DNA from 2 places in the Sporosarcina sp. P16b genome. Region 2 is predicted to be linked to the other one. Evidence: predicted binding sites of a transcription regulator. Region 2 holds the regulator's gene; the other holds the start of a gene.

Region 1 (15,342 bases), on a different contig from region 2:
ATCGAGATTGTACGGTAAATATGCCAAAGTGAATTTGCATCTCCTTTGGAAGGATGCCGTTCCGTGCGTCTCATAGTTTGATTCCCGCGGTGATTTTAAGTAAGTCGGACATATGTTGCAACATAAAGTCGGGTTTAAATGTCTGCAAATATTCTTCCCCTTTTAGTGCCCATGCAACTGCCGCAGTTCGTGTTCCTGCATTTTGTCCTCCGAGTATGTCGTGGAAGTTATCCCCAATCATGAGTGACTCTTCTGCTGTTCGATCAAGGCGTTTCAATGCCAGTAAAATCGGCTCTGGATCCGGTTTAGGATTGATTACATCATCCAGTCCAATCACAGTCTCAAAATAAGGTGCAATGCCTAGAAGGTTGATCCCTCTTTCTACCATATCGCGCTTCTTTGTGGAAACGACTGCCATCTTCAAGCCTAGATCATATAATTTACGAAGCGTATCTGTCACACCTTCGAATTCGGTTACATAATCATCGTGATGCGCTAGATTCCATTCACGGTATTCTGCTACCAGTTCTTCTGTCTTATCCGGTGCAATCGAGGAAAAAGTATCATGTAATGTAGGTCCGATAAACGGTAACATCTCTTCTCGCTGGAAACGTCCAGGGAAATGTTTTTCCAATACATACTGGAAAGATGAGAGTATTAACTCATTTGTATCGGCAAGCGTTCCGTCAAAATCAAATAGTAATGTAGTAATTGGTTGATTAGTCAATAACAGCTTCCCCCTTCTCTCTCGGCTGCTTCCATAAAATACTCACTGTGATCGTCAATACAATGGCGGTCACAAGCCGAATTATCAATAATGGCCAAATCGGTATACCGAGTGGCAGGAATAACAGTGTATCCTCAATTACCGCATGGCATGCCATCAAGAAAATGAAGGCCAGTGTAATATCGCGTTTCGATACGCCATCTTCCTGCACTGCTTGAATCATGACACCTGCACCGTATGCCAAACCGATCAATAATCCCGCAACGAGTGTCATCGACGCATTGGGTTTCACACCAATCATTTTTGTAAACGGTGCCAACCCAGTAGAAAAACGCTCTAAGTAATTGCGATCTTTCACATACTGCACAACTAACATTAATGGAATGACGATCAATGCCAACTGCAAGACACCAAATGTTGACTTTTCAAGTCCAAGTATGAAAATCTGCAAAAAGCCTTCTGGCACAACTTCCGCTTGCGGCGTTAGACCGTATTGCGCGATTTCATTGCCGCCTGTCCAGAATATATTAATCAGCACTCCAGCTAGCACAGCCAATCCAAGTCGAACGACAAGCACTGTCCATAGTTTAACGCCTACTTTTATGGCGACAGCTGTCTCAATGAACAGATTATGCGCAAAGCTGATCATCACAGCAATGATGAATACTTCTTTAACCGTTAATTCCAATGAAATGATGCCCGCAATTCCAGCATATAAGTTTAATGCATTACCAAGCACGAGGGGCACAGCTGCTTCACCACGCAAGCCAAATAGATGCATAATAGGTTCAACCAATTGCACAAGCCAAGGTAAGATAGGTGTAAACTGCAAAATGGTTACAAGCAAAGTAATAGGGAAAATGATCTTGCCGAGTGACCATGTCGTTTTTAATCCCACTTGTAAACCATTTTTCAATGTATTGGATAGTGCGATATTATGTTTATTTGTCATCATAGTTCTCTTTCACTTTCATTACATATCTACGATACAACAAGATGGCAAGACCTACGACAATTCCTGTTACAGATACTAATTGTGCTGCCCGCAAACTACCGATGACATATAGACTATCCGTCCGCATCCCTTCAATATAGAATCTACCGATTGAATACCAAATGACGTAAAATAAGAAAACTTCGCCTCGTTTCATCTTCAGCATTCTTCGGATAACTAAAATCAAAATGAGTCCGACTACATTCCATAACGACTCATACAAGAATGTCGGATGATACGTTATACCCTCAATCGTCATTTGATTCATAATCCAGTCAGGAATTATTGTGTTTTCCTTAAACGTATCTGAAACCGGTCCACCATGGGCTTCCTGATTCATAAAATTTCCCCAGCGACCGATAATTTGTCCAATTAATAAACCAGGTGCCGTAATATCTGCAACTTTCCAGAAGGATACCCCACGCTTCCTACAGAAAATCACCGCTGTAATGACCGCACCTATTAAGGCACCGTGGATGGCAATCCCGCCATTCCAAATTTGAATGATTTGGTCCGGATGATCACGATAATAATCCCATGTGAAAATAACATAGTAAATTCGTGCACTGATGATGGAAATAGGAATCGCCCAAATGAGCATGTCCGTTAGTAAGTCGGGGTGCATTCCCCGCTTTAGCATTTCTCGTTGAACTACCATAAATCCTAAAATAATTCCGAGCGCGATCAAAATACCGTACCAGCGAACTTCTAGGCTGCCAATACTGATCGCGACTGGATTAATCGCTAGCATGGATACATTCACTTAGTCGCGCTCCTCTTCTTCTAATAGTTCTGCATTGTCTGCGATTGCTTGATCCAAACGCTTGGTAAATTCCTCTGCAGCATTAACGCCAAGACGTTTCATGCGATAATCCATTGCCGCTACTTCAATGATCACCGCGATATTCCGACCTGGTCTTACGGGGACGGACAATTTCGTAATTTGCGAATCGAGTATCTCGACCTTCTCTTCATCAATTCCTAGACGATCATAATGCTTTTTATCATCCCAAATCTCTAAATCGACCGCTAACAATACACGCTTATCATCTTTCACGGAACTTGCACCAAATAACGTCATCAAATCGATAATACCGACACCGCGAATCTCTAGCATATGCTTCAACAGTTTCGGTGACGTTCCGATTAAGATGTTATCGGATACTTGACGAATCTCAACAGAATCATCTGCAACTAGTCTATGCCCTTTTTTGATGAGTTCTAACGCAGTCTCACTCTTACCTACCCCGCTACCACCTGTTATTAAAACCCCTACGCCATATACATCGACTAGCACACCATGAACTGTCGTCATCGGAGCGAGTTGCCCGACCAAGTAATTCGTCAGCATTCCAGAAAACTGTGTAGTCTTATAATCCGTCCGAAGAACAGGAATGTTTTTCTCTTCAGCTAATTGGCTCAATTCTTTTGGACCTTCCTCGCCATGAGCAATAATGAAAGCCGGCGTATCATCCGAGCAAAGTCGCTCTAAGCGTTTTCTTCGCGTAATGGCAGACAATGTTTCAAGGAAAGACATCTCCTTGCGCCCGATCAACTGCACACGTTCGGCAGGATAATAATCAAAATAGCCCGCCATCTCAAGCCCCGGCCGTGAAATATCACTCATTAGGATCTGCTTATGAATGCCTGCGTGTCCAGCAATCAATTCCAATCCAAATCGATTCATAATATCTTCTACTGTTAATTCACCCATGAAGTTCCTCACTTTCTGCTACGATGTACGTATTCCGGCAATCTTTTGCCGAATCATCGTTTCCTGTGCTTATGTACAAATCATTCAAACCTATTTTACCATGAAGGAAATGAAAAGAAATGGATTACTTCTTGATCTATATTCCCTTTTTGTATCCTTTTCAAAAGTCTTCTCTATATAGAGGATAAAGGAGAGTGGACAGAATTGACACTAATCATTCTTGATGCAGGTCACGGGCCAGATACACCAGGCAAAAGAACGCCTGATGGAAAGCTTCGTGAGTACGATTTTAATGCAGCAGTAGCTGTACTGGTCGGAGAGTTTTTAACGAAGGAAGGTATGACAGTAAAGTATACGCATGCGTCTACACACGACGTACCTTTAGGTGAACGAACAGCTTCGGCTAACCGTATGAGAGCGGATGCCTTTGTTTCAATCCATGCAAATGCATTCGGCAATGGCTGGAATACGGCACAAGGGATTGAAACGTATATGTATCCACAAGCAAGCAAAAGTTCCGCAGTTCTCGCCTCTGCGGTACAGAAAGCTTTAATTTCTGCTTGCCAACGTCCCGATCGCGGCGTGAAGAAGGCCGATTTTGCGGTCCTGCGTGACACCAACATGCCCGCGATTTTAGTTGAGTGTGGCTTCATGTCAAATCAGACAGAGGCTACTCTATTGCAAAGCAAAACGTATCAACTTCAATGTGCACGAGCTATAGCTTTTGGCATTTTGTGTTGGGAGTATGTTAGATGAATTGGGGAGATGCGGGAGGCAATGAGCGAATATGAGTCGTGATTGATCGTGTATTGCGTAGGTATGAGCGGTTACAGACCGTGATGGAGCGGTTAGCTCGTGTCATAGGGCGGTTAGCTGATGTCATAGGGCGGTTAGCTGATGTCATAGAGCAGCTACGCAAGAACTATGAGCGTTTACACGAATTTTATGAGCGCCCTAAGCGACTGCCCCCATCTAATTACAAACATACAAAAAACACCTGCACCGCCAGAAACGGCAAATGCAGGTGTTTCATTAAGCTATCAATCCATATCGACAGAGTTATAACGGACCATAACAGTACCTGTCTTGGATTCACCCGTAACATGCAATGGCTCTTTCGTTGCGTCCTCCACATTCTTGCTGAAACGGATTGTACGGTGCAAGAACTGCTCTTGCTCTTCCACACGTGATACGTCATTCAACCGTAAGTCAAGCTTACCCATGTTGGATGAAATCTCTCCCTTTAGACCTAAAGATGACGGGAAGTAAATTTCAACCGTACCGCTGATAGACTTCGCTTCTAATCTTTTTGCATCAGGGGATGAAGTCGTCAACGTCACGTTTCCGTTTAGGGATTTTGCGTCTACATCATTTACCGCGCCATCTACATAAACTCGACCGTTTAATGTTTCAGCCTCTAACTTTTCACCGGTAACTTTTAATAAACGTACCATACCATTTGCAGTTTCCAGCTTCGCTTCATCGAATTTACTATCTGCACATTCGATTTTACCATTCGCAGTTCTAATACGTAGATCTTTAAAATCTACACCATCCACTGAACAGCCACCGTTTACTAAACGTACAGAGAGTTTACTATACGGTGTGGCAGTCGGTACATACAGATCGACATTTACTTGTAACATCTTCAAGTCGCTTCCGATGCGCAACTTATTGCCGTCTTTTACGAACAATAACTTTTCAAGGAACTGACTAAGCGCGTCTGCTTCGGAATCATTATTAAAATGCTTTACAGAGAACTTCGCCATGATCTCGTCATTGTCAGAAGGATGAACTTTTACAGTACCATGGTCAATATGGATGATAATTTCTTCGATATCTTCTACCGATTTACTTTCCGTATGTGTAAAGGAGACAGATTTGCTGAATGGTGCTTCGAAATCGAATTTTTTCACACGGTGTACGGCCGTATCCATAAATTGCATGAAGCGGTCACCTGCTGTGACGAATTCTTTGCGGATATCCTCGAAGAAAGCATCAGCTGAAGAGTTCTCTTCTGCTGTTCCTTGTTCAGATTCTTTACCCATGGCTTCCAGTAATTTCAATGCTTCATCAGCTGTGATTTTACCTTCTTCAAGCATCGTTAGTATTCGTATGCGTTCATTTTGCATATCCGGATTCCTCCTCGTTTTGACTAATTTTTTTAGCAACTATCTATTTATACGGTTCTGCGGAACAAAAGTTTCATTTTCTATTTCGTTACTACACTTTGAATTTGTTCCTTCATCCGATTTCGATCTCTTTCTAAGATGGTTTTCAAATATTTCCCTGTGTAGGACTCTTTAACTTCTGCTATCTCTTCCGGTGTCCCCGTTGCAACAATTTCTCCGCCTTTGTCTCCGCCTTCCGGACCGATATCGATAATATAATCAACCGTCTTAATGACATCCAAATTATGCTCAATAACGAGAACCGTGTTACCCCCATCAACTAGACGTTGAAGAACTTCAAGTAACTTGGCAATGTCATGTACGTGCAAACCCGTTGTCGGCTCGTCTAAAATATAAAACGATTTACCCGTGGAACGTTTATGCAATTCCGAAGCCAATTTCACACGTTGGGCTTCCCCACCTGATAGTGTCGTTGCGGGTTGACCTAATTGAACATAACCTAAGCCTACATCAACTATCGTCTGTAATTTACGGTGGATTTTCGGGATATTCTCGAAAAACACCACTGCATATTCCACGGTCATCTCCAGTACGTCCGCAATATTTTTTCCTTTATATTTCACTTCCAGCGTTTCCCGGTTATACCGCTTGCCGTGACATACTTCGCATGGTACATATACATCCGGAAGGAAATGCATTTCGATTTTAATGATTCCATCTCCACGGCATGCTTCACACCGTCCACCTTTTACGTTGAAACTAAAGCGACCTTTTTTATAGCCCCGAACTTTTGCTTCATTCGTCATCGCAAAGACATCACGTATATCGTCAAAAACGCCTGTATACGTAGCTGGATTGGAGCGTGGTGTCCGTCCGATTGGTGATTGATCAATATCGATGATTTTTTCCAAATGTTCCACACCACTAATACTCTCGAACTTTCCAGGTCTTTGTTTGGAGCGATTCAATTTCTGAGCCAATGTTCTATGCAAAATATCATTGACCAATGTACTCTTACCTGAACCAGAAACACCAGTAACTGCAATAAATTGACCGAGAGGGAATTCTGCGTCGATATGCTTTAAATTGTTCTCCGAAGCACCTTTAACGATAATGCTGCGTTCATCACGTGATCTTCGTTCAATCGGAAGTGGAATGAATTTCTTTCCGCTTAAGTATTGTCCGGTCAGCGATTTCTTGTTTTTCATAACTTTTGCAGGTGTACCTGCAGCTACCACTTCTCCTCCTGCCACACCAGCGCCAGGACCGATATCAATTAAATAGTCCGCAGCCATCATCGTGTCCTCATCATGTTCTACAACAATCAATGTATTACCGATATCTCGCATACTTTGTAACGTGCCAATTAGTCTGTCATTATCCCGCTGGTGAAGCCCGATTGAAGGTTCATCCAGTATATATAGAACACCCGTCAAACGTGATCCAATTTGTGTAGCCAAACGAATTCGTTGTGCTTCTCCACCAGATAATGTCCCTGCTGAACGAGATAAATTCAGATAGTCGAGACCTACGTTCACCAAAAAGCCCAAGCGTTCCTGGATTTCTTTTAGGACCATATCTGCAATTTGTGTATCTTTCTCGGAAAGAATTAATTGGTCAAAGAATTTTGTCGTTTCAACAATCGAGCGTTCCGTGATTTTTCCGATATGCTGACCATTCACTAATACCGCAAGTGATTCGGGCTTTAGGCGGTAGCCTGTGCAAGTAGGACATGACTTTTCTGTCATATATTTACTCATCTGCTCACGAATGTAGTCTGATGATGTCTCATGATAACGTCGTTCAACGTTGCGCAAAACCCCTTCGAAATAAATATCGCTATCACGGGTATTACCAAATTCATTTGTATAGCGGAAGCGAATCTTTTCTTTTCTCGATCCTACCATCAGTTTTTCAATATCCGAGTCAGCCAATTCGCTAACCGGTACATCCATTGGAATTTTATAGTGCTTCGCAATCGTCTTCAGGAGTTCTGGATAATACTGCGAGCTTGTTGGCTCCCATGGGGCAATGGCGTGTTCTTTTAGCGTCAAATCACTATTTGGAATGACTAAATCTGGATCCACTTCGAGTTTCATTCCAAGTCCGTCACATTCAGGGCAAGCGCCGAATGGGCTGTTAAATGAAAACATACGTGGTTCGAGTTCGCCAATAGAGAATCCACAAATTGGACATGCGTGGTGTTCACTGAAAAACAGTTCTTCTTCACCGATTACATCTACCAGCACATTTCCGTCAGCTAGTCGCAAGGCGGATTCCAACGAGTCACTTAGACGTGTTTCGACCCCTTCCTTCATGACAATTCGATCGATGACGATTTCAATCGTATGTTTTTTATTTTTATCTAACTCTATATGATCATCCAAATCAATCGTTTCACCGTTGACTCGAACGCGTACATAGCCTTGTCTTTTGATATCTTCAAATAATTTAGCATGCGTCCCTTTACGTTCTGAAATAATTGGAGCCAAAATTTGAATTCTTGTACGCTCAGGCAATTGAACTACACGATCCACCATCTGTTGAATCGTCTGCGTAGAGATTTCAATGCCATGATATGGACAATGTGGTTTCCCAACTCTCGCATAGAGTAAACGCAAGTAGTCATAGATTTCTGTCACCGTTCCTACAGTAGACCGTGGATTTTTACTAGTTGTTTTTTGGTCAATGGAAATGGCGGGTGACAATCCTTCTATAGAATCCACGTCTGGTTTATCCATCTGTCCAAGGAACTGACGCGCATATGCGGATAATGATTCCACATAGCGGCGCTGCCCTTCCGCGTAGATCGTATCAAAAGCTAGTGAAGACTTGCCTGAACCCGACAGGCCCGTAAGCACAACCAGTTTATCGCGTGGAATCTTCACCGTAATATCTCTCAGGTTATTCGCTCTCGCTCCCTGTATTACAAGTTCTTTATTTTTCATGCGGACTCTACCTTTCTGCTTTCAGTTCTATTACGGTATCGCGTAACTCTGCAGCTCTTTCGAAGTCCAAGGCTTTTGCTGCATCTTTCATTTCTTTTTCCAATTTGATTAGCAATAAGCCTTTCTCGTCTTTCGATAACTTCTTGCCGTTCGTCACCTTTTGCAAATACGATTCCGTTTCTTCAGCCACTTGAGTCGCACGGATCAATTCACGTATCGGTTTGACAATTGTCGTTGGCGTTATACCATGTTCTTCATTATAAGCTATTTGAATTTCACGACGACGTTCCGTTTCATCAATGGCTTTCTTCATCGAATCTGTCATTTTATCTGCGTACATAATGACGCGCCCTTCTGAGTTACGTGCTGCGCGACCAATTGTCTGGATCAACGCACGTTCTGAACGCAAGAATCCTTCTTTATCCGCATCCAAAATCGTAACCAATGATACTTCCGGGATGTCGATCCCTTCACGCAGTAAGTTGATCCCAATTAATACATCATACGTACCGACCCGTAACTCGCGAATAATTTCTGTACGTTCCAGTGTCTTAACGTCAGAATGGAGATACTGAACTTTAATCCCGATATCTTTTAAATAATCCGTTAAGTCTTCTGACATTTTTTTCGTCAGAGTGGTAATCAATACACGTTCATCTCGCTCGATTCGAAGATGTATTTCATCCAATAAATCATCAATTTGTCCTTCAATAGGACGCACTTCAATGATTGGATCCAGTAATCCTGTAGGACGTATAATCTGTTCTACCATTTCGTCTGTATGCTCAATTTCATAAGGGCCCGGCGTTGCTGAAATATACATCGCTTGGCGAATATGCTTTTCAAATTCTTCAAACATCAATGGTCGGTTGTCCAATGCAGAAGGCAAGCGGAAACCATGTTCTACCAATACTTTTTTCCGCGCTTGGTCTCCATTGTACATGCCGCGAATCTGCGGCAAAGAGACGTGACTTTCATCCACGACAATCAAAAAATCGTCAGGGAAGTAATCTAGCAATGTATAAGGTGTTGCACCTGCTTCACGCAACGTTAAATGTCTGGAGTAGTTCTCAATGCCAGAACAGAAGCCCATCTCTCGCATCATTTCCAGATCATAACGCGTCCGTTGTTCTAAGCGTTGCGCTTCCAATAACTTATCGTTATCTCGTAAATATTTAAGCTGTTCTTCCAATTCAATTTCAATATTTTCAATTGCTTTTAATAATTTTCCTTCACGTGTAACGAAGTGGGAACCAGGGAAAATAGCCACGTGATCACGATCACCGATGACTTCACCTGTTAAGGCATCCACTTCACGGATTCGTTCAATTTCATCTCCGAAAAACTCTAGACGTATACAACGCTCATCACGTGCCACCGGGAAGACTTCGACTACATCGCCTCTGACACGGAATGTACCCCGCGTAAAATTAATATCATTGCGTTCGTACTGAATGTCCACCAGCGTGCGCAATAGTTGATTACGCGGTATTTCCATTCCCTTGCGTAATGAAAATACCATTTCATTATATTCCTCTGGTGAACCAAGACCGTAAATACAAGATACAGATGCCACAATCAATACATCATTACGCTCGAATAAAGCACTAGTTGCGGAGTGACGAAGTTTATCGATTTCATCATTGATCGATGAGTCCTTTTCAATAAAAGTATCCGTCTGTGGCACATACGCTTCCGGTTGATAAAAGTCATAGAAGCTAACAAAATATTCTACCGCATTATCTGGAAAAAATTCTTTGAACTCGCTATATAATTGGCCAGCCAACGTTTTATTGTGGGCAATGACCAGTGTAGGTTTATTGATTTCCGTCAGTACATTAGAAACTGTAAATGTTTTACCTGTCCCCGTTGCACCAAGTAACGTTTGATGTTTCTTGCCTTCTTTTATGCCGTTAACAAGGCTATTGATCGCTTTTGGCTGATCTCCTTGCGGTGTATATGGTGCCTGCAATTGAAATGTTTCGTTCAAATGGTTCCACTCCTCTTCTTAAACACCTATCCTTCTATTTTACCACAACTATTGTTTTTTCTAAAGAAATAACGAACGTACGTTTTAAGCTAACTCTCTATGTACTTTATTGTACCCTTGTACTTTGTGAAAGAAACTTACAGCTAAGACATTCTATACAAATAAAAAACACTGCCAGGATTTTGTCCTAGCAGTGCCTATAAATAAATTATTTCGTTTTAAGTTCGTATCCATGTTCTTGTGAAATGTCGAGCAATTGTTGTGTATACAGGTCGAATGCTTCTTTGTCATTTTGATCCAGCGCATCGTCAATCAATAACATGATTCGCGATTGTGTTTGTTCCCAGTGAATGTGTTGTAGAAACAGATCCCAATAGATTTCGTTCAGCAGCTTTTCCGCTTGGAGAGAAGTGCTATTATTACCTACCGCTTTCAAAAATTCAGCATATGAGTTGTTATTATTCATCTCTCTCACCCCTGATACCTTTTAGTAATTATATATGCAATAGAATATAAATCGCAACCATTATTCTAACTATTCGAACTTTTGAATTATTTCAATGTGGTTAGTGGAGTATTTACTAGGCACATATATTCAGATGATTCTGTGACAATTCTTATATTATGAACTTTAGTTCAACTTTACTAGTATCTATTATCAAATTTCTATCATTTGCTCTTTGGTCAATCGGATCGTTGCCTCACCGACAATGAGTGCGATAGCCGCAATCAAAACAGGTATAATGCTTAGGCCGTATAACGGTAATGCCGCAAGTAATAGAATGATTGCATGTAGCCAAATCAGTTTTCTCACTAACGAACGAACCGCTTTGATTTGCGATTTTTCCTGTTCTTCGGGAAACAGCTGATCCATAGTAAACTCGTCTCCACCTTCAAGTGCCAATATCAACTGAACAGCAGTCGCAAACGCTAGCGCTCCTACAAAGATGAAAGATACAATTGGTAACGGTATTAAGAACGCACCCAATGCAGACAACGCCGTTAATCTAACCCACAACCAGAATGTATCATCTGTACGAATAAATGTCCTGACGATTAAGTACTTTTGCACATCCTTGCGCTTGAATGTAGAACGTTTCATAGCCATCGTTAACCAGCTACGCTTACTCACGGATCCAACTAGATGCGGTACTTCCGTGAAGTAATTCGCAAATCGATAAAAACGCATCATACGATTTTGTTCCAATTCAATAAACTGCTCATACGGAAACGGATAACGCGCTGCTTGTTTATCCCAAAACTTTGCATAGAGCATGGCGATAAGAATTCCGATAAAGATGGCAACTGTACTCCAAGTAAGTGCGAATTGAATCGTTAAAAATGTTAAAACCAGTCGAAGAACACGATCCGGCCAAACGAAGTCATGATTCGCAATACGAACGCTGTATTCAGTTCCTACAAACAGTCCTTTAAACACAATGATCACCAACAATACAAGAAGATAATCAATGCTCGTTCCCACTTCTGTTGCCTTTAATAAAGGCAACGCAATTACCATAGCAATCAATGGTAGCGGAAGTTGTGAAAACGTCGACCAAGTGATCGAGCGTCTCATATAACTCGACAATTGATTTTCTAATGGCAAGAAAAAAACAATGTCTGCCGGCTTGAGTAACGTGGTTGGTGCAGCTTTCATTAACAAAAGCGCAAGGACAACGGATATGATTAAGGCAGAAGGGAATGTAACAGGCACTTCTTTTAGCCATTCACTATATGCATACCCACCCGCTCCAATGGCAAACATGAAAACGATAGCCAAATGTCCAGTGAATACATAGCGCATATATTTCTGTAGTTCATTGACGTAATGGAAGAACCGCTGTCCCCAAATTTCATGCATGTTGTTCATAATCAGTTTCCTCAGTCATGGCAATATATAAGTCATCAAGTGTTGCATCTGGTCGCCCGAATGCTTTGCGCAAGTCGTCCATCGTCCCATTCGCACGTACCCGTCCTTCGTGCAACAAGATAATGCGATCACAATACTTCTCAGCCGTTGCCAATACGTGAGTCGACATCAAAATAGAAGCACCCGCATTTTTTCGTTCAATGATTTGATCGAGCAAAGCGCGAATTGCCAATGGATCTAATCCAACGAATGGCTCATCGATAATATATAATTTCGGTTCTACCAGAAAAGCACACATGATCATCACTTTCTGTCGCATACCTTTGGAAAAGTGAGCCGGAAACCACTTTAAACGTTTTTCCATACGGAACTCTTTCAGCAACTGTTCGGTACGGATTTCAAATTGTTGCTTGTCCAGTCCATATGCCATCGCAGTCAGTTCTAAATGTTCTTGTAATGTAAGTTCCTCGTATAACACTGGCGTCTCTGGAATATAACTGAATGATTGGCGGTAATGTTCTTTATCACTAAACGTCGCCCCGTCAATCTTGATTATTCCTTCAAGCGGATTCATCACACCGATAATATGTTTGATTGTTGTACTCTTTCCTGCGCCATTCAGACCGATTAATCCGACCAGTTCCCCCTCTTCTAGCTGAAATGAAAGGTCATGTAAAACAGGCCTGCGCGTATAACCACCTGTAACGTGTTCTAGTTCTAGGATTGCCATTATCTTTCCCCCTATCTTCTGGTATTATTTTAGCAAAGAAATTGTAAAATTGCTTTATCCGTCTTCGTTAACTATCTGAAAATATGCTACAATACATCCAAACATGAAAGGAAGTGTAGAAATGACCTCATGTATTTTCTGCAAAATTGTAGAAGGAACGATTCCAGGAGAAAAAGTATACGAGGATGATCACGTTATCGCCTTTATGGATATTATGCCCGTCACGAAAGGACACGTACTCCTAATTCCTAAAACACATCGTGAAAATGTGTATGAATTAACTGAAGATGAAGCCGCGAATTTATTTAAAGTGGCACCAAAAATCGCCAATGCATTAAAAGAAGAATTTCAACCGTGTGGAATGAATTTATTGCAAAACAATGGCTCTTTCGCAGGTCAGTCAGTCTATCATTTCCATATGCATTTAATACCGCGCTATGACAAATCAGATGGGCTGAAAGTAGAATTTGATACAAAAGTAGAACAGTTCCCGATGAACGTAGTGTCTGAATTAGCTACCCATATTTCTAGACGACTGCAAGAATAACATGGGGAGGTTGTAGGCAGAAGCGTACGATGTTTTTCTTCATCACTCAAAAGGAATTCTACTCTTCTGTCCACTTCTTCAAACCGTTAGAAAAGCTTTTGGTTGTATAATATTTCATTCATATCTTGCTCAACTATGCACTAACATGCTTTAATAAAATAATAACTATACAAAAGGAGTGTTCTCTATATGAAAGCGTCCACATTCTTTATTGGTCTGGCGGCAGGTGCTGTTACTTCTGCGGTAACTGTTCTATATTCTACACCAAAAGCCGGAAGTGAACTGCGTGACAGTGTCAAAAATGCATCACTCGAATTGAAGGATAAGTTGAAAGATGTCAAAGGGCAAGTCGCGGATCTAAAAGATTCTGTAACCGATCTAACGAAGGAAGCAAAAGAGCTTGTACCAGAAACTGTCGAAGAAATGAAGGTTTCTGTAGCCGACTGGAAGCGCTCGACCGAACACAATAAGAAGCGCTTAGAGAAAGAGATTTCTGCAATTCAAGCAGCTTTGGATGATCTCGAAAAATCAATTGGAGCTCGCTAACGTATTTCCATTTAGGCACCAGTTGTTCACTTGCTAATCTTTGAGTGCGTACCCATAGTAAAACAGCTGCATTCTATGGGATATACACTCAAACTAATTTATTTTATTATTCCGTCTTCTTTATTTGTTGTTTTTTTGGTATAATAAATAAAATGACAGAAAGAAAGCAGGTGTCTCGATGGCCGATCAAAATATTTCACGTAAAGACGCCATGATCTTCAATCAGCGTGTAGCCCAAATGTCCAAGGCATTATGGAAAGCTGTAGAGAAGGATTGGCAACAATGGATTAAGCCGTATGAACTCAATATTAATGAACATCATATTTTATGGATCGCCTACCATTTGGAAGGTGCTACCATTTCAGACATCGCAAAGTTTGGTGTAATGCATGTCTCAACCGCCTTTAACTTCTCAAAAAAATTGGAACAACGCCAGCTTTTATATTTCTCAAAAAAAGAAGATGACCGACGTAATACCTATGTAACAGTTTCAGAAAAAGGCAAAGCATTACTCATCCAGATGAATGAAAATTACCATAATGAAGATTATAGCGTACTTCAGAGTTCCCTCCCTATTCGTGATATTTATGGCAAATTCCCTGAATTCCTAGAAGTCATGTCAGTATTGCGTAACATTTATGGAGATGATTTTATGGACATTTTCGAACGCGGTTTTCAGAACATTGAGAAGACATATGTCGATTCAAATGATTACCTTATAAAATCTAAAGTAGAGTCTTAATCACCTGCTCTTTAGACAGTGTAGTTTTTTCCTTTTGATCACAAATTCTGCTATGATAGTATAGAAGCAGAAAGAGGAGGTCTATAATGGTTATTGCAATTACCATTCTATTTTCATTGTTCTACTTATATCAAATTAATAAAATGACATTTGCTCTTTGCCAATCTAGAGAGATTCCAGAAGATAAGCAGCCAAAGATTTATCGAACTGTAAACATTCTGATCACGATCCTCATTTTATCCTTATATGTAGAAGTATTCTTTAGTGCCTGACACTATGTATGCCCGCCCCCATTGCTGGAGGCAGGGCATTTTTTAATAACAGAATGCTGCACCGACGATGATCAACAAAATGAACAACACAACAATTAAAGCAAAGCAAGATGAACCTGATCCGCCCTGT
Region 2 (15,342 bases):
TTTAGTATAGCCATTTTATTTCTTGGTTTATCAGCTGCTTTTTTAGGTCACTTTGTAGAGAAATATGGTCCAAGAAAAGCAGGGTTACTTGCAGCTGTGTTCTTCGGAGTGGGCGTGACAGGTTCCGGACTCGCAGTAGGAATGTCTTCATTACCTATGCTGTATATTTTTTACGGTATGCTAGGTGGAATTGGCTTAGGGGTAGGCTATATTGCACCCGTTTCTACACTCGTCAAATGGTTCCCCGATCGCAGAGGGCTCGCTACGGGACTAGCCATCATGGGATTTGGGTTTGCTGCAGCCATCAGTAGTCCGATCATGGAATACTTGATCAGCAATGTCGGATTACAGAACACTTTTTATATTCTCGGTGTATCATATTTCTTAATTATGTTACTTTCTTCCCTGTATCTGGAAAAACCAGAAGAAGGATGGGCACCACCTGGATTTATTGAAAAAGTTCGTTTAGGGAAAACGGAAGTTAAAGAAGATCTTTCTCAATTGACAGCAAATCAAGCAGTTAAAACAAAACGCTTTTATTATTTATGGCTAATGTTGTTTATTAATGTGACTTGCGGTATCGCCATTCTCTCGGCTGCCAAACCAATGGCGATTGATAGTATTGGCATGACAACTATTCAAGCAGCCGCATTAGTTGGTGTGCTAGGCATCTTTAACGGGGCCGGCAGACTTGGCTGGGCTGCAATTTCGGATTATATCGGTCGTCCCAATACGTATACCACGTTCTTTGTCATTCAACTTGTCCTATTTGCCATTTTACCATTCACCACGAACGCAATTATATTCCAAGTGATTCTAGCCGTAATCTATACATGCTACGGAGGGGGGTTCGCCTCTATCCCGGCATATATTGGTGATATTTTTGGAACAAGACAACTTGGGGCCATCCACGGTTATATTTTAACTGCATGGTCTGCGGCTGGAGTGGCTGGACCGATGTTTGCAGCATGGATGAAAGATACAACAGGCAGTTACGAAAGTAGCTTATTATTCTTCGCCGGCTTGTTCGCAGTGGCTCTACTAATTTCCTTGCTCATTCGAGTGGATATTAAAAGACTACGCAATGAAAGAGAAGGAATTATGCCAGCTGAACCCGCTATAGCAGCAACAAAATAAAAACTCGCGAACGTCACTTCGAAAGGAATGACGTTCGCGAGTTTTATTTTTCCGTTTGATTAAACGTGTCTCCACCCTCAATAGTGCCTAATTCAAAACCACGTTCGAACCAGTACATTCGTTGTTTTGCTGTACCGTGTGTGAAACTCTCTGGAACAACATACCCTCTCGCGCGTTTTTGAATCGTATCGTCACCAACCGCACTCGCGGCAGTAATTGCTTCCTGTAAATCTCCTTGCTCCAAGTATCCTCGTCCTTTTGCATGATGTGCCCAGACTCCTGCAAAATAATCTGCTTGCAATTCAAATCTTACTAAATATTTATTAAATTCCTTTTCACTCATTTTTTGACGTAGCGGCATCACTTGATCTGAAATTCCAAGGAGCGTTTGCACATGGTGCCCTACCTCATGGGCTACTACATAGGCCATGGCAAAATCACCTGGCGCTTTAAATGAACTCTGTAATTCATTATAAAATGCTAAATCAATATACAGTTTTTGATCACCCGGGCAATAAAATGGCCCTGCAGCTGCACTTCCGTAACCACAAGCTGTATCCACTTGACCCGAATAAAGAACTAACTTAGGGTTCTCATATTGAATTCCTTGTTGAGCGAATAACTCCGACCAAATATCTTCTGTATCTGCAAGCACAACCGAAACAAAATCCGCCAATTCTTTATCTTGTGCAGTTTCCACGTATGGTTGATCAGGGACTGCTGAACTATTATCTAATAAGTCTGTTGGATTTCCACCCAAAATGAGAAATAATATAATACCAACAATTCCAAGACCACCCCCGCCTAATGCAATCGCACCGCCTCCGCCACTCCTTCCTCTTCGATCCTCTACATTTGAACTTTTTCTGCGTCCATCTGTTTTCATACTCTCTCCCTCGTTTCGGCTTTATGTGAGCTGAACTTTACATCACTATGTAGTAGCTACTTGACTTCAATTTACCCTATTTCTCACCGAAACAAACAAGACAACCCTCTTAATTGATTGGACGAATTGTTGCGAATTGGCAGTTAGCTATTCCCCATGTATGATTTTTCATATATACTTTACTTTAGAGTTGTAAACTAATGAAGGAGTGATTTTTTTGATTGAGCAAAAGTCTGTCTATAATTTTAACGCGGGTCCATCCGCACTTCCACGCGAAGTTCTTGAAAAAGCACAAGCTGAACTAGTGGATTTCAAAGAATCTGGAATGTCTATTATGGAAATGAGTCACCGCAGTGCTACCTATGAACAAGTACATAATCAAGCAATTGAGCGTTTACGTTCTTTATTCTCAATTCCTGAAAACTATGAAATACTATTCTTGCAAGGCGGAGCTAGTCTACAATTTGCAATGGTGCCACTGAATTTCTTATCAAAAGGGAAAAAAGCTAGCTACATTATGTCTGGTGCATGGTCAGATAAAGCACTTAAAGAAGCAAAGACAATCGGTGAAGTATACGAAGCAGCTTCTACAAAAAATACAAATTATAATCGCGTCCCATCTTCTGATGAAATTACATTTGAAGAGACGGATGCCTACGTGCACATCACTTCAAATAACACGATTTTCGGCACCCAATTCCATGAGTTCCCTTCTACTGGAAATGTTCCGTTAATAGCAGATATGTCTAGTGATATTCTGTCAAGACCACTTGACGTCAGTCAATTCGGAATGATTTATGCAGGTGCACAAAAAAACCTCGGACCTTCGGGCGTTACAGTTGCGATTATCCGCAAAGACTTGTTGGACAAAGCGAATAGTGAAATTCCAACTATATTGAAATACCAAACACATTCATCAAGTAACTCTTTATATAACACTCCCCCATCTTTCGGTATTTACATGTTGGGTGAAGTTCTTGGTTGGATGCAACAACAAGGCGGCATTGAGAAGATTGCAGAGCGCAATGAAGAAAAAGCGAATCTGATCTATGACGCGATCGATAACAGCAACGGTTTCTATACAGGACATGCTGAAAAAGGAAGTCGTTCATTAATGAACATCACGTTCCGTGTAGCGGATGAAGAGTTGGAAAAAAAATTCTTAGAAGAGGCTAAAGAGGCGGGATTCGTTGGGCTGAATGGTCATCGTTCCGTAGGCGGATGTCGTGCTTCTACTTACAACGCAGTACCATTTGAAGCTTGTCTGGCTTTACAGAAATTCATGCTGGATTTTCAAGAAAAACATAAATAAAACCTAAAAAGCCAAGTCACTTTATAAGTGACTTGGTTTTTTACTGCTCCACAATTAAAAATTCTTTTTGAAATGCTAATTGTAAAGAACTAAATGTTTGGATATTTTTAAAGTCTAAACCAAGCTCTGTCGATGCTTGAGCAATTGCCGGTAAAATCCCTGTAATTGTGCATCTCGTCCCTAATAGAGATAACACTTTTGTCACTTGAAAAATCTGCTGGGCTACATGTGTATCAATAACGGTCACACCCGATAAATCAATGAATAAGTGTTCAATACCAGACTCTAAACTTTTCTCTGGAATGCTTTCCAACATACTTTGTGCACGCAGTTCATCCAACTCTCCAATTAGCGGTACCACGCCAATTTCGTCAGTAATTTTGATGACGGGAGAGCTTAATTCATTAATTAAGCTTTGTTGGATATCGAACTTGCCACTAATATATTCATTGTAGGCTTCTGCGAAACTAATGTAGATCTGATCAAATGCATTATTAATGGTTTCACTCCAGCGCATATAATCATCAATTATAATTTCGTCTTTATGGACCAAATAAAATTCTTTTACGAAGCGCCAATATGTTAAACGAACATTACTCAAAGCTTGAATTACATCTTCTATAGGTGTATTACTTTTCACTCTGCTACGGGCGACAACCGCTGCCCATTTTATTTTATTCTTCTCAAAGATTTCAGGATCATCAAGTAAACTGCTGATGACTGTTAAATTTGTGAGTTTATTTTGTTCCCGAAGTGTTTCTTCCATTTCTGGATGTGCAGTTAGCGAATAAATAGAGTTTTTTTCCACTTTTCTCATTGCTAGCCAAGAAGTTGTAATTTCAGGTAGCTTTGCTAGTAAATACTCATAAAGCTTAACGTCGAGCTGTTTCATCTTATATCCCCCTGGATACATTCCTCTATGTTATCGAATGTATATAATTAATTGATTAGATTCAAAGTCAAATATATTTAATATGACCCCGAGAACCGTTATGTATTTGTATATAGATTCATAATACGTGATTCCGTATTCTTTTTCATATTGCGCAATCGGAAACATATACTGTTCGTCAGTTGGGTTCGGCAAAAATTTCCAGGGCCTTGGAGACTCCTTGGATTTTTCCGCATGCGCATCTAATAATGTAGTATAAAAACTTTCTACCATTTCTTTTGGTAGATCATAAGATATAATAGAATCCACTGTTTCAACAGTTTCTAGATTTTTTTGCAACCAATAAACAATTGCATGCTCAATAGGTGCTGAATGAACACGTTTCAAAAGGCTTTCGGATATAAGTTCAATTTGAAGATGTAGTTTCTTATGATACGTAATATACAAAAACTTCATTTCTTCATCTCCTGTGTAAAAGACCTTTTTATAAACATTTATATGACTAGTATACCTATTCCCACACCTACTGTTCTAGTATTCTTAATACTTTGTTCCGTCATATCCGTATTCCTTCAGTAATTCTTCAAAACTTTTATTTTTTTCACGTTCTTTTCGCTCTTGAATGCGTTTTTCTTTTTCTTGTTCTAGTTTTATTTCTTCTTCCACTTTCATCTCCCGTTTCATTCCTTTTAATTTAGCTAACATATCTTCACTTACTAAATCTGAAAGTGAAGTTGCAGAATCATCTACGATATGGTTGCTCCGATTATTTGATACTTTTCGTTGTTTTTTTGACATACTAATCACTACTTTCTATTTGATAAAGAGTTGCATATTATTGTTATATCAAGTTAATTGACAAGGTTTTTACATTGCCCTAATTCACTTATTTTACGTACAATAGATTGAAGGAGGGATGTTTATGTATAGTTTACCAAAGAACGTAACGTTAATCGAGGTTGGACCACGCGACAGTTTACAAAATGAAAAAAACAGTATCCCAACTGATCAAAAATTAGCTTTTATACACGCTTTACAGCGGGCAGGTATACATGAAATGGAAGTTACTTCTTTTGTATCGCCTAAGTGGGTTCCTCAAATGTCAGACTCCAAAGAAATTATGAATCGGGTAAACAAACAAGGCAGGCAACTTGTTCTCACACCGAATGCACATGGTGTGGAGAATGCCCTAAAAGCTGGTGCAGATAGTATGGCGGTGTTTGTAGGCGTAAGTGATACATTCAACCAACATAATATCAATCAATCCACTACAGAAAGCACGGAGACACTACGACCAATTATCAATCGGCTCAAAAATAATCATCAGTTTGTGAGAGCCTGTATTTCTACAGCATTTCATTGTCCGTATGAAGGTTTCATTCCACTTGAAAAAACTCTAGCTCTTTGTAAGAAGTTTGTTGATATGGGTGTAGATGAATTAAGTGTGGCAGATACTGATGGTATGGCAAATCCTTTAGCCAGTTTTACTCTGTTTCATGAACTGAAAAAGCAATTTCCAGACATTTTGCTCACAGCACATTTCTATGATACCTATAAATTTGGGTTAGCTAATATTTACGCCTCTATGCAAGCAGGGATTGATATGGACAAAATATGTGCAGCAGTGGATGAAGTTGCACCTTATCTATCACGTCCTATTGAAACAGCCATGTATAACTTATATAGGAGAAAACAGTAAATAGGAAGGAAGATTTTGTTGAGACGTAGAGTAATGTATATTTTCGGTATCACGTCAAGTGTTTTTACAGCGCTTCTAACATTTTTCGGGATACTTGTCACTAATCGTCTAATGTATTTAAAAACCAAAGATTCAGAAGTTATTTTGCAGCGCGAGATGATTGCTAAACGCTTTGATCGTCAGTGGTTTGAAACTATTAGAAAAGATGACATTTGGATCCCTTCACCTAACGGCTATAACTTACGCGCGATTTTCTTGCGGCCTTTGGATACAACGCGAACGGTTGTCATTTGCCATGGCGTAACAGAAAACAAAGTGAATTCCATCAAATATGCACGTCTGTTTGAACGTTTAGGATTTAATTCTGTTATTTTTGATCATCGGCGGCATGGTGATTCTGGTGGAAAAACAACAAGTTTTGGATTCTATGAAAAAATGGATCTGAAAGAAGTTGTAACAGCTGTTCGTAAACGTGTAGGTAAGCGCGCTTTAATTGGCATACACGGTGAATCCATGGGAGCCGCCACTACGCTTTTGTACGCAGGTACCTATGAAGATGAGGCAGATTTTTATATAGCCGATTGTCCATTCTCAGATTTCTCAGAGCAACTATTGCATATCATTCGTACGGAGATGCCGTTTAAGACTTCTATGAGTTTGCGAATCGCCAATTTATTTTTAAAAATTCGTGATGGCTATACTTCAGCGGCGGTTTCCCCCCGCGAAGTGATGAAGTTTATTGATAAACCCGTGTTATTCATCCACAGCATGGAAGACACGTTCATTTTGCCCCAAATGACGGAAGAGTTATACGAATTAAAAGAAGGCGATAAAATGATGAAGCTTTTTGCGAAAGGAGCACATGCCAAATCGTATAATGATAACCCCGATGAATATTTACAAACGGTTCAAAGGTTTTTGAATCGCTTCCGTTTATATTCATGACAATATAATAGAAAATAAAAAATCTCCGTGTTAGCGAATTTGCTAATCACGGAGTTTTACTTTATTTTTTTTTGGCTGGCTTGTCTTGAACCTTGTTCATTTGAGCCATCATTTGATTAATTTTCTTTTGAGAAGGTTTCTGTCCCATTTGCATCATCATCATACGTAACATTTGTTCATTAATTGGCGGATTGTCCTTCAAATAATTCATCATATATTTACGTGCTATGAAAAAGCCGAGAGCTACTCCGCCGATCAAAGCGACGACGATCAATAAAATTGCTATCCATAAAGTCATTACTGCCAAACCTCCCTCATAAAAATAGTTCGATTACATACTACCAAGAAGGATTATACAACATAGCAGCAGTGAATAGCAATGACTGTATGCAAATTGTGCGGAAGTTTTTACATCATCGAATTTTCTAGTATCATGCGTTCAGAGTGTTTAAGTGGTTTGAGCCACCCACATTCTTCCTGTTCATTCATCACGGCAAAAAAACGATCTGTTGAAGAGGATAGCGCTACAAATAAATCTAGATCCAACATCCGTGATCCTTGACAATACACTAGTATACTATGCGTACCCATTTTGATGAAGACTTCTCCTTTGATTAAGTGTGTCAAACGGTATTCATTATGATATGAATCCAGTTCATCAAAACTTTTCGCCAAGTTATTCTGAATGATGTGATCTAGTTCTCTTTGATTTAATTGATCACATAAATATTCAATTTCATGATAGTTCGTAGAAGGACCTACTGTTAGTAACTCAAATAATAAACGTTCACGCCCCATTATGAAGGATTGATACGCTGACTTAATTTTAAAAATTTCATACTTCCTCATAACGAACACCTCCTACTATCTATCATAGAACTTGTCCTTAGTAAATCGTGTCAGTTTGCGGAAAACTTCCTCACTATTATTGTCGTAAAGCTGCGCAAAAAAAACACACGGCTCTTTAATAAAAGCCGTGCGTTAGGTCTGTTTATTTATTTACTAGATTTGTCATTTCCTTCACGACATTTTCAACCGTAAAGCCAAACTTTTCAATGACTAAGTCGCCTGGTGCACTTGCACCGAATGTATCAATTGCCATGACAGTTCCTTCATCGCCTGAGTATTTATGCCACCCGAGAGAAGCGCCCATCTCAATCGCCACTCTTTTCTTGATGTTCTTTGGCAGAACAGAATCTTTATATGCTTGATCCTGCTTCTCAAATAGATCCCAAGAAGGCATGGAGATAACACTAACGTCGATACCTTGCTCTTTAAGAGCTTTCTGTGCCTCAACCGCAAGACTTACTTCCGAGCCACTTGCAAGTAGTAAACCGTCCGCTTGCTCTTTAGTAGCAGATGATATGACATACGCACCTTTTGGTACATATTCCATCGCAAGTTCTTGTGATTTAGGCAATACTTCAAGGTTTTGTCTAGACAATACTAGGACAGTTGGCGTGTCTTTTGAAGTGGTAGCAATATGCCATGCCGCAGATGTTTCATTTCCATCAGCAGGGCGGATGATTGACAATCCAGGCATCGCACGTAATGAAGCCAATTGCTCCACAGGTTCATGCGTAGGTCCGTCTTCACCGACCGCCACGCTGTCATGTGTGAAGACATAAGTCACAGGTAAGCCCATCAATGCGGACAGACGAATAGCAGGACGTACATAATCACTAAACACGAAAAATGTTCCGCCAAACACTTTCACCCCGCCATGGAGAGCCATGCCGTTTAAAGCCGTCCCCATCGCGAATTCACGAACGCCAAACCATATATTACGGCCCGCATAGTTGTCTACAGTAAAATCACCTGCATTCTTAATCGTCGTCTTGTTTGAACCTGCAAGGTCCGCACTACCGCCGAATAAAGCTGGAACTGCTTTCGCTAATGCATTGATTGACTCACCGGATGCTGAACGAGTCGCTACAGAAGCACCCGCTTCATAAACTGGCATTTGTTCTTTTAAATCAGTTGGAAGTTCGTTTGCAATCGCTAGTTTAAACTGTGCTGCCAATTCTTTATGTTCGTTTTCATAGCTAGCGAATAATTCATTCCATTGTTGCTCTGACTGAACCCCCAGTTGATCTGTTGCTGAATTAAACCGGTCATAGACTTCTTCTGGAACGTAGAAGTCCTCTTCAAATGTCCACTTGTAATACTCTTTCGTAAGCGCCATTTCATCCTCGCCTAATGGTGCACCGTGTGCATCTGCTTTACCAGATTTATTTGGTGAACCATAGCCAATTACAGTTTTCACTTCTATGATTGTCGGACCGCCCGTATTACCTTTTGCTTTTTCAATTGCATCTGAAACAGATTTTGTATCATTGCCGTCTTCTACGCGTGCATAGTTCCAGCCATATGATTCAAAGCGTTTTCTAATGTTTTCAGAGAATGACATATCTAAATCGCCATCTAAAGAAATATCGTTACTGTCATAAAGTACGATTAGTTTGTTTAACTGAAGGTGACCTGCCATCGAGATTGCCTCTGCTGCTACACCTTCCATCAAATCACCATCTCCACAAAGTGCATATGTGTAGTGATCTACAATATCAAAACCTGGCTTGTTATACGTTGCTGCAAGATGTTTTTCAGCCATTGCCATACCTATAGACATACCAATTCCTTGTCCAAGTGGTCCAGTAGTTGCTTCAACTCCCACTGTATGTCCATATTCCGGATGTCCTGGTGTCTTTGAATCCCATTGTCTGAAATTTTTCAAGTCATCAATCGTCAGACCATAGCCACTTAAATGCAACAAGCTATAGAGTAACATCGAGCCGTGTCCTGCCGAAAGTACAAAGCGATCACGATTGAACCATTGTGGGTTTGATGGATTGTGGTGTAAATGTTGCGTCCATAGTGTGTACGCCATTGGCGCTGCGCCCATCGGTAATCCGGGGTGACCAGAATTTGCTTTTTCAATCGCATCGATTGATAATGTTCGGATTGTCGTTATTGCCAGTTGATCGATTTTTTCGGTCATGCTGTACATCCTTTCCGTCCTGTCTCATATGAGTGTTTTATAGTATATATTCCTTCTCTAGTGTAGTCAATTCCTCGGTTAATTACAATGTTAATCCTTTACCTATCATCAATTTAGTGGTTTTTGATTCGCTCTAGCTTGTTTGACTTTTTCAGGTGTTACGTCATTTCCTTCTGGGTCCATTACTTTGACCGATTCGATAGTTTCACGCATACTGGAACGGAATGTTTCCAAGTATTCCTTTCTGAGCTGGGTCTGTTCTTTTGCTTCCTCGATCGATAATCCTGTTGTTTTCTTTTTATTTGCCAATTCATTAATACGTTTTATTTTCTTTTCTGAGAGCATCTTTAAAAACCTCCATAAGTTAGTCGTTTAATAAAATGTAAACAACCTGGAGGAAAAGTGCAACCTATTAGTGTTCTTGTGCCATAAACTCTTTATATCTTCTATGAACCGTGGCCTTGCTGACAGCATGACCTAATCCATTTAACACGTTTGCAATTTCTTCATATGTAAGACCTTTGTTACGAAGCGAGACAATTTCTTCTATCGGAAGCTCAAGTCTTTCACGCCCCACTCCTTGGTCAATATTTCGCAAATTCTTCGATGGATCATAGCCCCTGTCAACAGCACGCTTCATCCCTCTACGTATTTTTGCATTATGTAGTTTGCGTTGGTATTCTTCTACGATTGCCAGAATTTCCAACAACATCGAGTCCATTTCATTCAATTCTATCGTACCGTTTGAATGATTGGTAATCACGATCGTTTCACTTTTGGCAATTACATGCAATATCGCGACTCTTGCATTGCCCCGCCCTAATCGTGTTTCGTCTTGAATGAATACTGCATCCACTGAACCGTTTTGAATTCGATCCAACATGGACAGAAGACCTTCACGATCCATGTCATATCCACTCTGACGATCTGTATAGATTCCAACGCAATCATATGATAATTCAGCAGCTAATTTTTCTAATTCTTCTTGCTGCCTTACAATAGATTGTTCTTGTGTTTCTTTTTCCGTACTCACTCGGCAGTATATTACACATTTCTTTTCCATCATTTAGATCCCCCTCCTATTTCAGCTACTCGAATATCTGTTTGTTTATTAATTTTAACAGGCACGCGCAGTAATTCACCTGAAACGATTTGATCCGTAGGTAATTCATTTAAAGACCGTACCTGTTCGATCCAGTGGGTAGTTGGTATATCTTCCGAGTAATTGGAAGCCAACTGCCACAGTGTATCTCCTTCATTAATAACGATCTCCATATAGTGATCTTCCTCAGCCATTTTATCGAATTGAACCCAAGCAAATGAAACACAAACTACTAATAATACTGCAAAATAATAATTATTTTTAATAAATTCTTTAATAATCTCCATCATAACTCCTCCTCTAATTTACGCTTTTAGAATACATGTTCGGAATACCTGTTCTTAATTATAAGAGAACATATGATTCTATGTCAAGTAAAATTAGAACCTTTGTTTGATTAGTAATCGAACACATGTTATACTATATTCAAAATAGTGGTTCAGTATTCCATTGCTTGCAAACTAGTAGAAGAGGTGAATCTGTTGAAGAAAATATCAAAGAGACAAGAAGAAATACTTGCGTTTATAAAAGAAGAAGTACGATTAAAAGGGTATCCCCCTTCCGTTCGTGAAATTGGAGAAGCTGTCGGTCTTGCATCAAGTTCTACGGTCCACGGTCATTTATCACGACTCGAAAGTAAAGGTTTCATACGGAGAGACCCGACAAAACCTCGCGCCATTGAAATATTGGATCCAGAGGGATTGGACGAGTTAAAAAGTGGTGTTATGCATGTACCGTTGATCGGTAAAGTTACAGCAGGTAATCCAATTACGACGATTGAAAATATTGAAGAGTACTTTCCTTTGCCGGATACATTCGGTTCATCTGAGGATGAAGTCTTCATGTTGGAGATTGTAGGGGATAGCATGATCGAAGCGGGCATCCTAAACGGAGACCGCGTGATTGTCAGACAAACGCATTCCGCAAGTAATGGTGAAATTGTCGTGGCTATGACAGAAGAAGATGAGGCAACAGTCAAACGTTTCTTTAAAGAGAAAGACTATTTCCGACTCCAACCGGAAAACTCCTCTATGGAGCCAATCATTGTAGATCAAGTTTCTATACTAGGAAAAGTGATCGGTGTATTCCGTATGATTCATTAATGATCAAAAAAGTGTATCGAGAAACCTCAATAGGTTTTCGATACACTTTTTTCTTTATACCAATTTCATTTCAAGTAATTGTTCCATAGAATCTAGTACTGCGGATTTTATATGCTCGTAAGTCAATCCTCCTTGAATATATGCCGTATATGGTGGCCTAATCGGACCGTCAGCTGTCAATTCAATACTAGAGCCTTGAATGAACGTTCCCGCGGCCATGATGACGTCATCAGCATAACCAGGCATATAGGAAGGCTCCGGTGCATATTGGGCATTGATTGGTGAATTTTGCTGAATCATTTGGCAGAATGCAATCATTTGTTTAGCGTTCTTAAAATTCACGGATTGAATTAAATCTGTTCGAAGCTCACTGTAATGCGGAGTCGTGTCCATACCAAAGCTGCCTAAAAATGCGGATGTGAATAGCGCACCTTTAACGGCCTGACTGACTACGTGTGGTGCCAAGAAGAAACCTTGATACATCTCCAGTAACGTATCGAGAGAGGCTCCTGCTTCAGCCCCAAGACCGGGAGATGTCATACGATATGCACACTTCTCAACCAAGTCTTTCTTACCGGCTATATAACCACCTGTTCTGGCAAGTCCACCACCTGGATTTTTAATGAGTGAGCCCGCCATAAGATCTGCTCCAACCTCAACAGGCTCTTTCATTTCCACGAATTCTCCATAGCAATTATCTACAAAGATTACAACGTCCTCTTTCATGTTACGGATTTCCTTAATAATCGCTTCAATTTCATGGATTCTGAATGATGGATTGCTTGAATAGCCTTTAGAACGTTGAATCGCCACGATTTTCGTCTTCGATGAAATCATTTCTTTTGCTTTTTCAAAATCAACAGAGCCATCTTCTTTCAAATCAATATGCCGATAAGAAATTTGAAAATCCTCTAGTGAACCTGTATCTTTGCCATTTCCCGAAACGATAGACTCCAACGTATCGTATGGTTTACCTGTGATATATAGAAGTTCATCACCCGGGCGCAATATTCCAAACAAGCTAATCGTAATTGCATGTGTGCCGGAGATGATTTGATTTCTTACGAGACAGTCTTCCGCGCCGAATACATCTGAGTATACTTTTTCCAATACATCACGACCGCTGTCATCATAGCCATACCCAGTTGAGCCTGATAAATGAAAGTCGCTTACATGATTTTGTTTGAATGCTTGTAAGACTTTTCTTTGGTTAAAAAACGCAATTTCTTCTACCGTCTTCACATACGGAGCGATTAGTTCTTCCGCTTCTTGTGATCTAGTTAGTAATTCTTCATTAATGGGAGTAATTTGCATGTGTAGTACCTCATTTCATTTTGTCATATCCTATTTTAGCAGATCGAGTCTATATACCAAACGAAAGACAACAAAAAAACAGGCAAGCGCCTGTTTATAGTTCGTCTTTTAAAATTACTGGTTTTGCAGGAGAATATGTGGAAATCGCATGCTTATAAATAAGTTGTTGCTTACCTTCCGTTTCCAGTAGAACCGTATAATTATCATACGACTTAATTAGACCTTTTAACTGAAAACCATTTAATAAAAAAATCGTAACAAATGTGTTATTCTTCCGTAAAGTATTTAAAAACGTATCTTGCATATTTCCTTGTGCCATTCAATTGCCTCCTTGTCACTGTAATGTAGTTATTCCATACTCACTTCTCAAAATCCTTTATTATCTTACAGGTTGTTTGAAAAATTTCTTTCTCTGACTGATTAGCATCTACCCACTGGACAGGCAACTTATTACGGAAGTATGTCAGCTGCCTCTTTGCGTAATTACGTGTGTTTTTCATTACCGCCTCTATTGCCTGCTCTTTTGTCAATTGTCCGTTAAAGTAGGAAATGAGTTCTTTATAACCTATCGCTTGTACTGATTGGGTTTGACGAATACCTTTATTCCAGAGTTGCTTTACTTCATTGAACAATCCCGCCTGAACCATTTGTTCCACACGCAGATCGATTCGTTTATACAGTAATTCTCGCGGAAGATCTAATCCAATAATTAAAGAATGGTACATGGGTTGATTTCCTTGTTGCTGTTCATGATCTTGTTTTGTTTGACCTGTCACTTCAAGGATTTCTAGCGCACGTACTAGACGTCTATGGTTATTTGGGTGTATTTTTTCCGAACTTTTCGAATCCAATTCTGCAAGTCGTGCATGTAATACATCCGCGCCTTCTGATTCAAGTTCCTGTTCTAAGCGCGCTCGCACTGCAGGATCAGCCGCTTGTTCTGTAAATCGATAATCAAACAAAACGGACTGAACATACATTCCACTACCACCGACAATAATAGGTAGTTTTCCGCGAGATTGAATATCCGCTATCCATTGTCTGACTGCTTGTTGATATTCCGCTACCGAAAACGATTCGGTTGGTTCTTTTACATCAAAGAAATGGTGCGGGATTCCTTGCATTTCAGAACGATGTATTTTTGCTGTACCGATATCTAATTCTTTGTATACTTGCATGGCATCTCCATTAATGATTTCCCCGTTAAATGAATTTGCAAGTGCTAGGCTAAGTGCTGTCTTCCCTGAAGCAGTCGGTCCTACGACTGCTAGTACATCAACGGGTAGGTTCATGTCGTTTCATCCATTCTACGATAGTCGTATACACATGTTTATAGTTGGTTTCCTGAAGCATTTCATGTCTTCCGCCTTCATAGAGCACGACAGTGACTTGCTGTTGATTCGCTTTATCAAATTGTTTGGCTACTTTCCAAACACCTTTCGCACGGTCTCCTACTAAATCATCTGTACCTGAGAGTAATAATATCGGCAGTTCATTTGGAATGTTCAATAAGAATTCGGGCGCTTCCAAAGAATTTAACCCTTCTAGCAATACACGAAACATTTGTGCAGTTGGCACGAATCCACATGCTTCGTCTGCTTGATATTCCGTTACACTTTCTACATTGCGTGATAACCATGCAAATTCCCCTTCATCAGGAAATTGTTTTGAGTAATTGCCAAAGACCAAACCATTCAAAAACTCATCCGGTTGCTCTTTAGGTAACGTATTTTCTCTGTACGTAGCTAGTGCAATCGCAGCATGTGCCATGAGTTCGGAATTGGTCCCAGTACCCAATAAGACCACTTTACTAACCGTTGAACCGTATAGTTGGATATAACGTCTTGCAACGAACGAGCCCATACTGTGTCCGATTAGTACGACCGGAAGCGCTGGGTATTGCAGTTGATAGGATTGATTCACTTCAAACGCATCGTCTACCAATTGGTCGAAT

The links. The regulator LexA, encoded in region 2, represses DNA repair genes until DNA is damaged. The targets are predictions, from matches to a motif close to CGAACATATGTTCG.
Region 1: uvrB (excinuclease ABC subunit UvrB) is a predicted target of LexA. The motif match lies at 10,578-10,591, and genes of this name have one in related genera.

What each region holds. Positions count from the first base shown of each region.
Region 1 covers NZ_PDYO01000014.1:19,079-34,420, forward strand. The annotation lists gene CSV77_RS13270 (acyltransferase) at 1-74, opposite strand, end outside; gene ppaX (pyrophosphatase PpaX) at 71-727, opposite strand; gene CSV77_RS13280 (nucleoside recognition domain-containing protein) at 720-1,679, opposite strand; gene lgt (prolipoprotein diacylglyceryl transferase) at 1,669-2,484, opposite strand; gene hprK (HPr(Ser) kinase/phosphatase) at 2,485-3,435, opposite strand; gene CSV77_RS13295 (N-acetylmuramoyl-L-alanine amidase) at 3,640-4,191, shown strand; gene CSV77_RS13300 (DUF4097 family beta strand repeat-containing protein) at 4,476-5,567, opposite strand; gene uvrA (excinuclease ABC subunit UvrA) at 5,648-8,515, opposite strand; gene uvrB (excinuclease ABC subunit UvrB) at 8,523-10,505, opposite strand; gene CSV77_RS13315 (IDEAL domain-containing protein) at 10,714-10,971, opposite strand; gene CSV77_RS13320 (ABC transporter permease) at 11,164-12,375, opposite strand; gene CSV77_RS13325 (ABC transporter ATP-binding protein) at 12,359-13,105, opposite strand; gene CSV77_RS13330 (HIT family protein) at 13,227-13,652, shown strand; gene CSV77_RS13335 (YtxH domain-containing protein) at 13,842-14,198, shown strand; gene CSV77_RS13340 (HTH-type transcriptional regulator Hpr) at 14,377-14,940, shown strand; gene CSV77_RS13345 (hypothetical protein) at 15,027-15,212, shown strand; gene CSV77_RS13350 (YjcZ family sporulation protein) at 15,255-15,342, opposite strand, start outside.
Region 2 covers NZ_PDYO01000001.1:268,911-284,252, reverse strand. The annotation lists gene CSV77_RS01415 (L-lactate MFS transporter) at 1-1,137, shown strand, start outside; gene ypfJ (KPN_02809 family neutral zinc metallopeptidase) at 1,181-2,023, opposite strand; gene serC (3-phosphoserine/phosphohydroxythreonine transaminase) at 2,241-3,335, shown strand; gene CSV77_RS01400 (STAS domain-containing protein) at 3,376-4,227, opposite strand; gene CSV77_RS01395 (hypothetical protein) at 4,258-4,683, opposite strand; gene CSV77_RS01390 (YqkE family protein) at 4,768-5,025, opposite strand; gene CSV77_RS01385 (hydroxymethylglutaryl-CoA lyase) at 5,150-5,926, shown strand; gene CSV77_RS01380 (alpha/beta hydrolase) at 5,945-6,871, shown strand; gene CSV77_RS01375 (YneF family protein) at 6,933-7,169, opposite strand; gene sirA (sporulation inhibitor of replication protein SirA) at 7,280-7,720, opposite strand; gene tkt (transketolase) at 7,863-9,869, opposite strand; gene CSV77_RS01360 (DUF896 domain-containing protein) at 9,978-10,214, opposite strand; gene CSV77_RS01355 (YneB family resolvase-like protein) at 10,282-10,935, opposite strand; gene yneA (cell division suppressor protein YneA) at 10,932-11,261, opposite strand; gene lexA (transcriptional repressor LexA) at 11,454-12,074, shown strand; gene CSV77_RS01340 (methionine gamma-lyase family protein) at 12,129-13,388, opposite strand; gene hfq (RNA chaperone Hfq) at 13,483-13,707, opposite strand; gene miaA (tRNA (adenosine(37)-N6)-dimethylallyltransferase MiaA) at 13,748-14,680, opposite strand; gene CSV77_RS01325 (alpha/beta hydrolase) at 14,664-15,342, opposite strand, start outside.